Regions from separate parts of the Streptomyces sp. NPDC002328 genome, predicted to be linked through region 2. Evidence: riboswitches for the same ligand, from Rfam matches in the RefSeq annotation. Region 2 holds a riboswitch; the other holds the start of a gene.
The links. A riboswitch is a leader RNA that binds a small molecule or an ion and turns the genes downstream of it on or off. The one in region 2 is predicted to bind S-adenosylmethionine.

Region 1: it holds a riboswitch for S-adenosylmethionine, as region 2 does, so the genes downstream of both, thrC (threonine synthase) here and ACFYX4_RS01900 (aminotransferase class V-fold PLP-dependent enzyme) in region 2, are expected to answer to the same signal.

Annotation. Positions count from the first base shown of each region.
Region 1 covers NZ_JBIARQ010000003.1:451,684-457,297, forward strand. Annotated here, with positions in the region: gene groL (chaperonin GroEL) at 1-281, opposite strand, end outside; gene ACFYX4_RS11745 (cold-shock protein) at 624-830, opposite strand; gene ACFYX4_RS11750 (MoaD/ThiS family protein) at 1,283-1,558, opposite strand; gene thrC (threonine synthase) at 1,646-2,932, opposite strand; SAM riboswitch class I at 2,951-3,097, opposite strand; gene ACFYX4_RS11760 (glucosyl-3-phosphoglycerate synthase) at 3,276-4,220, shown strand; gene ACFYX4_RS11765 (trehalose-6-phosphate synthase) at 4,306-5,614, shown strand, end outside.
Region 2 covers NZ_JBIARQ010000001.1:413,285-418,898, forward strand. Annotated here, with positions in the region: gene ACFYX4_RS01880 (NYN domain-containing protein) at 1-301, opposite strand, end outside; gene ACFYX4_RS01885 (hypothetical protein) at 336-575, opposite strand; gene ACFYX4_RS01890 (rhomboid family intramembrane serine protease) at 757-1,491, shown strand; gene ACFYX4_RS01895 (Lrp/AsnC ligand binding domain-containing protein) at 1,488-1,769, shown strand; gene ACFYX4_RS01900 (aminotransferase class V-fold PLP-dependent enzyme) at 1,934-3,310, opposite strand; SAM riboswitch class IV at 3,439-3,555, opposite strand; gene trpD (anthranilate phosphoribosyltransferase) at 3,645-4,709, opposite strand; gene ACFYX4_RS01910 (cytochrome bc complex cytochrome b subunit) at 4,850-5,614, opposite strand, start outside.

The DNA of each region.
Region 1 (5,614 bases), on a different contig from region 2:
AGAACGGTGGCGGTGGTCGTACCGTCGCCGGCGACGTCGTCCGTCTTCTTGGCGACTTCCTTGACCAGCTCGGCGCCGATCTTCTCGTACGGGTCCTCGAGCTCGATCTCCTTGGCGATGGAGACACCATCGTTGGTGATCGTGGGGGCGCCCCACTTCTTCTCGAGGACGACGTTGCGGCCCTTGGGGCCGAGCGTCACCTTCACGGCGTCCGCGAGCTGGTTCATGCCGCGCTCGAGGCCGCGCCGCGCCTCCTCGTCGAACGCGATGATCTTGGCCATGTGAAGTGGTCCCTCCAGGACTGGGGGTGATTCCTTCGGACCGCGCCCGCGCCCGCGACGGACGGCTCGCCGGCCTCGTGGTTCCTTCCCACCCGGCCTGCGGGCCTCACCGACCCGGTCCTTCGTTGTCACTCTCACCTTCAGAGTGCTAACGCCAATGATTAGCACTCTGCCTAGGCGAGTGCAAGCGACTCGAAGGGATCCGCAGGTGATCACCGGTGCGCGTCGCGCGCGGACGATCACCGGGCGCGCCGTGCCGCGGGCAGGCCGAAGGGCTCGCACCCCGGGAGGTGCGAGCCCTTCGAAGATGTGCAGAAGAACGTCGCTCAGTCGGCGCGTGCCTCAGCCGGCCGCGAGCCGGACCATGTCCGCCTGCGGCCCCTTCTGGCCCTGCGAGATCTCGAAATCGACCCGCTGACCCTCTTCCAGGGTGCGGTATCCGTCCATCTGGATCGCGCTGTAGTGGACGAAAACATCCGCACCACCGTCGACCGCGATGAAGCCGTACCCCTTCTCCGCGTTGAACCACTTGACGGTGCCCTGAGCCATGCCTAACTCCCCTATTACTGGCCCTTGCACAGATCCACACTTCGCGGATCCGGGTCAGACCTCACCCCCCAGTTGGTTGGGGGCGTGCGCCGGAACGCGTCGACCGCGGCTGAATGTATCTGTCCAACTGCCGTCTGCAACAGGTCAATCGGACGAGAATTCTGGACGCACACGGCCCGGAATGTAATGAGAATTCGCCCGAATCCGGGGCAAATCGGGCCCCGCAAACGTTACAAAAGCCGCAAAAGTGGCGCACACTTTGGCTACTTCTTGTCGGGCGTAAGGCAGAAATCAAAGGCTCCGGATCAACGGATCAGGGTCCGGTTCCCCAACTGTACCGCGCTCAACCACACTGAATTGCCCCCTCCGCTTCTCTTGCGGAGGGGGCAATTCGATGAACTCACGGTAATCACTGTTACCGACGGTTACTACCGGCGGGTACTGACCGTCGGTCAGCCGCCCGCGACAGCCGGAATGATGGACACTCCGGCACCGTCCGGAGTGGCCGTCTCAAGACCCTGTTCGAAGCGGACGTCGTCGTCGTTGACATACACGTTGACGAACCGGCGCAGCTTGCCCTGATCATCGAGAACGCGGGCCGCGATGCCCGTGTGGTTCTTCTCCAGATCGGCGATGACCTCCCCGAGGGTCCCCCCTTCGGCGGAGACCTCGGCCGCGCCACCCGTGTAGGTGCGGAGGATGGTGGGGATGCGGACGTTGACGCTCACGGTGAAACCTCCAGTAGGGCAGCCCACCAAGGGGCGCGGGGAACTGCGCGACCAGCCACCATCGGCCCCGCAGACGAACAACGACTCTTAGGCGAGACCAGCTTCGCGGAACGAGTCCAGGCTGGGACGGATCGTCGCGGTGAGCCCCGTCCCGGCCACCGCGTCCAACGTCTTGAGACCGTCCCCGGTGTTGAGGACGACAGTCGTCAGCGTCGGGTCCAGCACCCCGTTCTCGATCAGCTTGCGCGTGACGCCCACGGTCACCCCACCGGCGGTCTCCGCGAAGATCCCCTCGGTCCGCGCGAGCAGCTTGATCGCGTCCACGACCTGCTCGTCGTTCACGTCCTCCACCGCGCCGCCGGTGCGCCGCGCGATGTCGAGCACGTACGGACCGTCCGCCGGGTTGCCGATCGCCAGCGACTTGGCGATGGTGTTCGGCTTCTGCGGCCGGACGACGTCGTGGCCGGCCTTGTAGGCGACGGACACCGGCGAGCACCCCTCGGCCTGCGCGCCGAAGATCTTGTACGGCTTGTCCTCGACGAGCCCGAGCTTGATCAGCTCCTGGAGCCCCTTGTCGATCTTCGTGAGCTGCGACCCGGAGGCGATGGGCACCACCAGCTGGTCGGGAAGCCGCCAGCCGAGCTGCTCGCAGATCTCGTACGCCAGCGTCTTGGAGCCCTCGGCGTAGTACGGCCGCAGGTTGACGTTGACGAAGCCCCAGCCCTCGCCCGCCGGGTCGCCGATCAGCTCGGAGCAGAAGCGGTTCACGTCGTCGTAGTTGCCCTCGATGCCGACGAGTTCGCCGCCGTAGACCGCCGCCATGACGACCTTGCCCTGCTCCAGGTCGTGCGGGATGAACACGCAGGAGCGGAAGCCGGCGCGGGCCGCGGCGGCGCCCACCGCGCCGGCGAGGTTGCCGGTGGAGGAGCAGGACAGGGTGGTGAAGCCGAAGGCGCGGGCGGCCTCCAGGGCCTGGGCGACGACCCGGTCCTTGAAGGAGTGGGTCGGGTTGCCGGAGTCGTCCTTGACGAAGAGCTTGCCGGGCTCGACGCCGAGCTCACGCGCGAGGTTGTCGGCCTGGACGAGCTTGGTCCAGCCGGGGTTGATGTTCGGCTTGTCCGCGACGTCCGCCGGGACGGGCAGGAGCGGGGCGTAGCGCCAGATGTTCGCGGGGCCCGCTTCGATGCGCTTGCGGAGCTCTTCGGTGTCGTAGGCCGAGAAGTCGTAGGCGATCTCCAGCGGGCCGAAACACTCCTCGCACGCGAAGACCGGACCGAGGGGGACGCGGTGACCGCATTCGCGGCAGCTCAGCGCGGCGGCGGGGCCGAGGTCCACGGTGGATTCGGTGGTGCTTGCAACAGTCTGCGCAGCCATGTGAGGCGAGGCCCTTTCTCCTCATCTTCCTCACGACGCATCTCGCCGTGAGACGGATTTGGCACCTTCCCGAGCCGGGAGCCTCGCCACTTCGACGTGTCGAGACCGGCTGGAGGGTTGCCGGGGCTTCATCGGGCCGTGTCCCTCTGCCCCTCTGGATGAGCGGTATGTGGTTGTTGAGCGCTGAACGCCGGATGACCCCGGACATGCGATGGTCATCCGCGTTGTTCAAGACTGTAACCGACGGCCAGGACAGTTGAGATAGTCGTCCGAACCGCGAGACGGATCACACGGTGACGCCGTGTGCACCTGGTGTGATCACGACAGTGAGGAGCCGCAGACCGTGCTGGAAGAAGTCGAGCGCTGGCTGGCCACCCGCTCCTGGTCGGTGACCGATCGCCCGCTGCACAGGATCATGGCCGCCAAGCGCGCCACGGGCCAGTCGGTGTCCGTGGTGCTGCCCGCGCTGAACGAGGAGGAGACGGTAGGCGACATCGTCGCGATCATCCGTCACGACCTCATGCAACAGGTCCCGCTCGTCGACGAGATCGTCGTCGTCGACTCGGGCTCCACCGACCGCACCTCGCAGGTGGCCGCGGCGGCGGGCGCGCGCGTCGTGCACCGGGACGCGATCCTGCCCCGCATCCCGGCGGTGCCCGGCAAGGGCGAGGTGCTGTGGCGCTCGCTCCTGGTCACCACCGGGGACGTCGTCTGCTTCGTCGACGCCGATCTGCGGGAGTTCTCCTCCGACTTCGTGTCGGGGATCGTCGGCCCGCTGCTCACCGATCCCGGCGTGGACCTGGTCAAGGCGATGTACGACCGTCCGCTGGGCGGCGCCGCGGGACAGGGCGGCCGGGTGACGGAGCTGATGGCACGGCCGCTGCTGAACCTGCACTGGCCGCAGCTGGCGGGCTTCGTGCAGCCGCTGGGCGGGGAGTACGCGGCCCGCCGCGGTCTGCTGGAGCAGCTGCCGTTCCCGGTCGGGTACGGCGTGGAGCTGGGGATGCTGGTCGACGCGCTGCACCTGGTGGGCCTGGACGCCCTCGCGCAGGTCGACGTGGGCGTGCGCAAGCACCGGCACCAGGACGGGCAGGCGCTGGGCCGGATGGCGGCGGCGATCTACCGCACGGCGCAGTTGCGGCTGGCGCGCGGGCACCTCGTGCGCCCCGCGCTCACCCAGTTCGAGCGGGGAGCGGACGGTTTCGAGCCGCGCACCCACTCGGTGGACACGGAGGAGAGGCCGCCGATGGCGGACATCGCGGAGTACGCGGCGCGCCGGGTGGCGTGACCGCTCGGTGAGCAGGATGTATACGGGCGTTCGCTGAGTGCTTCCGTACGTTTGAGCGTTTCCCGTGCGGGCTAGGTTGAGGCGTATGGCTTCCACGGGTTCCACTGCTTCCGAGCGTGACGCGGCTGCTCAGGTGCTGGTCGCGTCCAACCGCGGCCCGGTGTCCTACTCGGTGGGCGAGGACGGCTCGCTGACGACGAAACGCGGCGGCGGGGGCCTGGTCTCGGGGCTGTCGGCGATCGGCTCGGACGCGGACGCCCTCTGGGTCTGCTCGGCGCTCTCCGACGACGACCGCGAGGCCGTACGGCGCGGGGTGGGCGAGGACGGGGTGCGGATGCTCGACATCCCCGCGGACGTGCACGCCGACGCGTACAACGGCGTCGCCAACTCCGTGCTGTGGTTCGTCCACCACCTGCTTTACCAGACCCCGCTGGAGCCGGTGTTCGACGCGGAGTTCCGGCGTCAGTGGGCGTCGTACGAGACGTACAACCGCGCCTTCGCGGAGGCGCTGGCCGAGGAGGCGGCGCAGGGCGCGGCCGTCCTCGTGCAGGACTACCACCTCTGCCTGGTCCCGGGGATGCTCCGCGAGCTGCGCCCCGACCTGCGCATCGGCCACTTCTCGCACACGCCGTGGGCGCCGGTGGACTACTTCCGCCTGCTGCCCTCCGACGTCCGGGAGCAGTTGCTGCGGGGCATGCTCGGCGCGGACCGGCTGGGCTTCCTCACCCGCCGCTGGGCGGACGCGTTCACCGCGTGCTGCGACGAGTTCGCCGGCGGGCTGGGCGGGACGGAGATCGGCGTGCACGGGCTCGGCGCGGACGCCGACTTCCTGCGCGCCCGCTCCCACGAGCCGGACGTCGAGGAGCGCATCACGGCGCTGCGCGAGGAGATCGGCGCGGCGCCCGACGGCGGCGCGCGCCGGACGATCGTCCGCGTGGACCGCACCGAGCTGTCGAAGAACATCGTCCGCGGGCTGCTGGCCTACCGGCAGCTCCTCGACGACCAGCCGGAGTGGCGCGAACGCGTCGTCCACGTCGCCTTCGCCTACCCCTCCCGCCAGGACCTCGCCGTGTACCGCGACTACACCGCCGAGGTGCAGCGGGTCGCGGGGGAGATCAACGAGCGGTACGGCACGCCCGGCTGGACCCCGGTCGTCCTGCACGTCAAGGACGACTTCGCCCGCTCCCTGGCCGCCTACCGGCTCGCGGACGTGGCCCTGGTCAACCCGATCCGCGACGGCATGAACCTCGTCGCGAAGGAGGTGCCGGTCGTCTCCGACGACGGCTGCGTGCTGGTGCTCTCCCGGGAGGCGGGCGCGTACGCGGAACTCGGCGACGACGCGATCGTGGTGAACCCCTACGACGTGCTGGAGACCGCCCGCGCCCTGCACGAGG
Region 2 (5,614 bases):
AGCCGGAGTCGAGGGCGCCCGCGAGTTCCGGCTGCGCCTCTCTGAACTTCTCCGCGATGCGCTGCCGGAACAGCGGATCCGTCTCCAGCGCGGCGGCCATCGCGTTGCCCGCGAACTTGGCCCGGCGGTTCGGGGCGAACCGGGCGTACTGCCGCAACTGGGCGGGCAGTTCACCGACGGTCAGCCCGCCGAAACCGTCCGAGACGATCTGCACGACCCGGCGGCGCACGCCGTCGGGCAGCGGACGGTCGAGCACCTCAGCGGCGCCGTCGCCCGGCCCCCCGCCTGCGCTCTCCACCATCCGTCACACCCCACTAGCTGTGCGGGCCCGCTCCTCAGGAGCCGGCGCCCGGCCTGTCCACGAGTTCCACCTGGTCCACGGCGTTGCACCAACGGCACCGCACCGACTCGATGGTCTCACTGACCACCTCGCGCTCCTCGACGTCCGGCTCACCGGCCAGATCGAGGTGCACGTACTCGACGACCTTCGACGAGCGCGTCACATCGAACCGGGTGAGGTTGCCGCACAGCGTGCAGCGCCACCGCGTCGTGGCGGTCGGCAGGGGAACCGTCATCGTGACTGTCCGCTTCCTTCTAGTGTCGGTCTTCCGCTTCTCCGGCACCCACCGGACGCCCGGCGGGCACCCTGTGCGTGTGGCTCGTAACCCTACGGCCTGGCGGGTACTCGCCGCCCATCCGTCCACGGCGGCGAGGCGAGAGGGGGGAGTCCGTCCCGTTACGTCATGCTCTGTGTCCATGATCAGCGACTGGAACGGGGCCCTGGACCGAGCGATCCGGCACCCCTCCGCGCCGGTGACGTACGGACTGATCGCCCTGTGCTGTCTGCTCTTCGCGATCGGCCCGGCCTCCGGCCTCCATCCCGCGTACGGCGCCGGCGAGGAGCTGGAGGCCGCGCAACGGGCCTACTTCCGCCGCTGGGGCGTGATCCCCGCCGACCTGTTCGACGGCTCCCCCCGCGCGCTCCTCACCCCGGCCACGGCGCTGTTCGTCCACGGCACCTGGGTGCACCTGCTGGGCAACATGCTCTTCCTCTACGTCTTCGGGGCCATGGCCGAGCACCGGATGGGCCGCGTCCAGTTCACGCTCTTCTACCTGTGCTGCGGCTGCCTGGCCCTCGCGGGCTACGCCGCCGCCAACGCCGGCTCCGAGCAGCCCCTGGTGGGGGCGTCCGGGGCGATCTCGGCGGTCCTCGGCGGGTTCCTCTACCTGTTTCCCAGAGCGCGGGTGACCAGTCTCCTGCCGTTCCTCTTCTTCCTGCCGCTGCGTTTCCCGGCCTGGGTGGTGCTGCCGTTCTGGGCGGCGCTGCAATGGCTGGCGGCGGGGCGGGCCGGGCAGGGGCCGGGCGTGGCCTACCTCGCGCATCTGATGGGGTTCGGCCTGGGCTTCGGCTACGCGTGGGCCCGGTTCAACGGGCCGACTACAGTGAAGGCCGCCCCAGCTCCGGCCCCCGAGGGAGAGAACCAGCCGTGATCACCGCGATCGTCCTCATCAAGACCAGCGTGGACCGGATCCCCGAGATCGCGGAGTCGATCGCTTCGCTGGAGTCCGTGAGCGAGGTGTTCTCCGTGACCGGGACGTACGACCTGATCGCCATGGTGCGGGTGCGGCAGCACGAGGACCTCGCCGAGGTGATCCCCGGGCGGATCAGCAAGATCCCCGGTGTTCTGGGGACGGACACTCACGTCGCTTTCCGTACGTACTCGCAGCATGACCTCGAGGCGGCTTTTGCGATCGGGCTGGACTCCTGAGGTGGTCGCCTAGGCGTCTGCGGGGCGCGGGTGCTTCGTGCGTCTGCGGGTTCGCGGTGGCTTGTCGCGCCCACGCGGCGGAGCCGCATATCGACACAGCCCCGCGCCCCTGGGGGTGCCCCCGAGGGCGCTCGGACAGCGAGGTCGCCGGCGGGCGAAATCGCTCACACCGCCGGGACGCAGCGGCCGTCTTCCGTCCTGTACTGCCACTTCGCGCCCTGGGTCACCAGTTCCTTCACCGCGCCCACGAAACGGTCCACGTGCTCGTCGGGGGTGCCCGCGCCGAAGCTCACGCGGATGGCGTTGAGGGACTTCTCGCCGGGGGCCGCCTCGGGGGCGCCGCACTCGCCCTGCGTCTCGGGGGCGCTGCCCAGCAGGGTGCGGACCAGGGGGTGGGCGCAGAAGAGGCCGTCGCGGACGCCGATGCCGTACTCGGCGGAGAGGGCGGCGGCGAAGTGGGAGCTGTTCCAGCCCTCGACGACGAAGGAGATGACGCCGACCCGCGGGGCGTCGTCGCCGAAGAGGGAGAGGATCCGGACCTCCGGGACGTCGGCCAGGCCCGTCCGCACCTTGTCGATCAGGTGGCGCTCGCGGGCGACCAGCGCGTCGAAGCCGGCCTCGGTGAGGGCCTTGCAGGCCGACGCGATGGAGTAGGCGCCGATGACGTTCGGGGAGCCGGCCTCGTGGCGGGCGGCGCCCTCGTGCCACTCCACGTCCACTCCCCCGTCCTCGCGCCGGGTGACCTTGCGGCTCGCGCCGCCGCCCGCGAGGTACGGCTCGGCCGCGCGCAGCCAGTCGGCGCGGCCGGCGAGGACGCCGGTGCCGAACGGGGCGTACAGCTTGTGGCCGGAGAAGGCGATCCAGTCGACGTCCAGGTCACGGACGGAGACCGGGTGGTGGGGGGCCAGCTGGGCGGCGTCGAGGACGATGCGGGCGCCGTGCGCGTGGGCCGCGGCGGCCAGCTCGCGCACGGGCCACAGCTCGCCGGTGACGTTGGAGGCGCCGGTGACGCAGACCAGGGCGGGGCCGTGGCCCCCCTCGGTCGACACCGTGCGGGCGGCGAGGGCGCGCTCCAGGGTCTCGACGGCCTGGCCGGGGGTGCGCGGGGCGTCGAGGTAGGTGACGCGGGCGTCCTTCCAGGGCAGCAGGCTGGCGTGGTGCTCGGTCTCGAAGACGAAGACCTGGCAGTCGGCGGGCAGCGCGGCGGCGAGGAGGTTCAGGGAGTCGGTGGTGGAGCGGGTGAAGACCAGCTGGTCGTCGGCGCGGCAGTCGAGGAACTCGGCGACCGTCCGGCGGGCGTTCTCGAACAGGTCGGTGGAGAGCTGGGAGAGGTAGCCGGCGCCGCGGTGGACGCTGCCGTAGTACGGGGCGTAGGCCGCCACGTCGTCCCAGACGCGCTGGAGGGCGGGGGCGCTGGCCGCGTAGTCGAGCGCCGCGTAGGTGACTTCGCCGCCCGTGACGAGCGGGACGGTGACATCCCGGCCCAGAACGGGCAGCGGGGAACAAACCGACGGGGCGAGGGCGGTGGTGGAGACGGACATGGCGGAACTCCCGTGAGACAGAAGGGAAAAGAGTGAGAGAGGGTGTGCGGAGGCGGGGCTCGGCGCCCTAACGCATTCGCTTGCTCACGGGAGACTCCTCGACGACCAGGATCCCTGGTTGCGAGAGGGATCCGCGCTTGCCGCGCACCTTGCTGTGCACGGCCTGGTCTTCACCCGGGGCACCCCGCCACGGACGGAGGGTTGCCGGACAGTCGGCCGGGGCCTCATGACTGTCACTCATGACCTGGACAGGAACGTACGTGATGCGTTCGCGGTCCCGCAACTCCTGTCCGGATCGCGGGACCGCGCCCCATCCCCCCTCTGGAGAGGGGTCTTACGCGTTGCTCGCCGCCACCCAGCGCTCCAGCGCCTGCTTGGCCGCGCCGGAGTCGACGGACCGGGCCGCCTTCTCCATGCCGGCCCGGATCTGCTCGGTCAGCGGGGCGTCCGTCGGGTCCAGCGCCACCAGCGCCGCCGCGGAGTTCAGCAGCACGGCGTCCCGGACGGGGCCCGTCTCGCCCTCCAGCAGCCGGCGCGCGACCTCCGCGTTGTACGAGGGGTCCGCGCCGCGCAGCGCCTCCACGGGGACCAGCTCGATGCCCACGTCCCGCGGGTCGAATGTCTCCTCGGTGACCTTGCCGTCGCGGACGACCCAGACCCGTGAAGTCGACGTCGTCGTCAGCTCGTCGAAGCCGTCGTCGCCGCGGAACACCAGGGAGGAGTTGCCGCGTTCGGCGAAGACGCCGGCGATGAGCGGGGCCATCCGCGGATCGGCGACGCCCACCGCCTGGGCCTTCACCTTCGCCGGGTTGGTCAGCGGACCCAGCGCGTTGAAGGTGGTGCGGATGCCCAACTGGCCGCGGGCCGCGGCGACATGACGCAGCGCCGGATGGAACTTGATGGCGAAGCAGAAGGTGATGCCGGCCTCCTCGGCCACCTCGGCCACCCGCTTCGGGGTCAGTTCCAGATTGACGCCGAGCTTCTCCAGGACGTCCGAGGCGCCGGACGCGGAGGACGCGGCCCGGTTGCCGTGCTTGACGACCTTCGCGCCCGTGCCGGCGATGACGATCGACGACATGGTGGAGATGTTCACCGTCTTCGCGCCGTCGCCACCGGTGCCGACGATGTCGACGGTCCGGCCGGGCACCTCGATCACGTTCGCGTGCCGGTACATCGTGCGCACCAGACCGGTGATCTCCTCGACGGTCTCGCCCTTGGCGCGCAGCGCCACCGCGAACCCGGCGATCTGCGCGTCGGTGGCCTCGCCGCGCATGATCAGGTCCATCGCCCAGGCGGTGTCGTCCGCGGTGAGGTCGCGGCCCTCCAGTAGGCCGTTCAGCAGTCCGGGCCAGGAGCGGCCCGCCGCGGTGTCGCCTCCAGCGGGGTGCACAGCGCTCATATGGCCGCTCCTGGGTGTCGTACGAGAGGGGAACTCCCGTAAGAGAGTTGTGATCCCACCCTATCCAGCCGGACGGCACGCCGAAGGGCCCCGTCCGAACACCGGACGGGGCCCTTCAGTGTGGTGTGGCGACGCAGTGATCAGTGGTGGCCGTGGCCGCTCGTGATCTCCCGGTACTCCTCGACGGTCGGCTTGGCGATCTGGTTCTCCTCGCCGTAGTACGCCTTGCTGAGCTTGGCGCGGACCTTCTCGGAACGCTTCACCTTGCGCTCGACGCCGTTCTCGTCGACCGTGGGGCCGATCTCGGCGGGCTGGTACTGCTCGTGCGCGGTGAGCGTGTACAGGGCCTCCTGGCTGAGCGGCTCGTGCACCTCGATGAACTCACCGTGCGGCAGGCGCTTGATGGTGCCGGTCTCCCGACCGTGCAGCACCTTGTCCTTGTCGCGGCGCTGAAGGCCGAGGCAGATCCGCTTGGTGACCACGAAGGCGAGCACCGGTCCGGCGAAGAAGCCGATCCGGACGAACCAGGTGACCGCGTTGATCGACAGGTGGAAGTGGGTGGCGACGATGTCGTTGCCACCGCCGATCAGCATGATCATGTAGCCGGTGATCCAGGCGACGCCGAAGGCCGTACGGGTCGGGGCGTTGCGCGGACGGTCCAGGATGTGGTGCTCGCGCTTGTCGCCGGTGATCCAGGACTCGATGAACGGGTAGAGCGCGATCACGCCGAGGAACAGACCGAAGAGCACCAGCGGGACGAACACGCCCAGGACGAGCGTGTGACCCCAGAAGTTGATCTCCCAGCCCGGCATGGCGCGGATCAGACCCTCGGCGAAGCCCATGTACCAGTCGGGCTGGGCGCCGGTGGACACCTGGTCCGGACGGTAGGGGCCGAGCACCCAGAT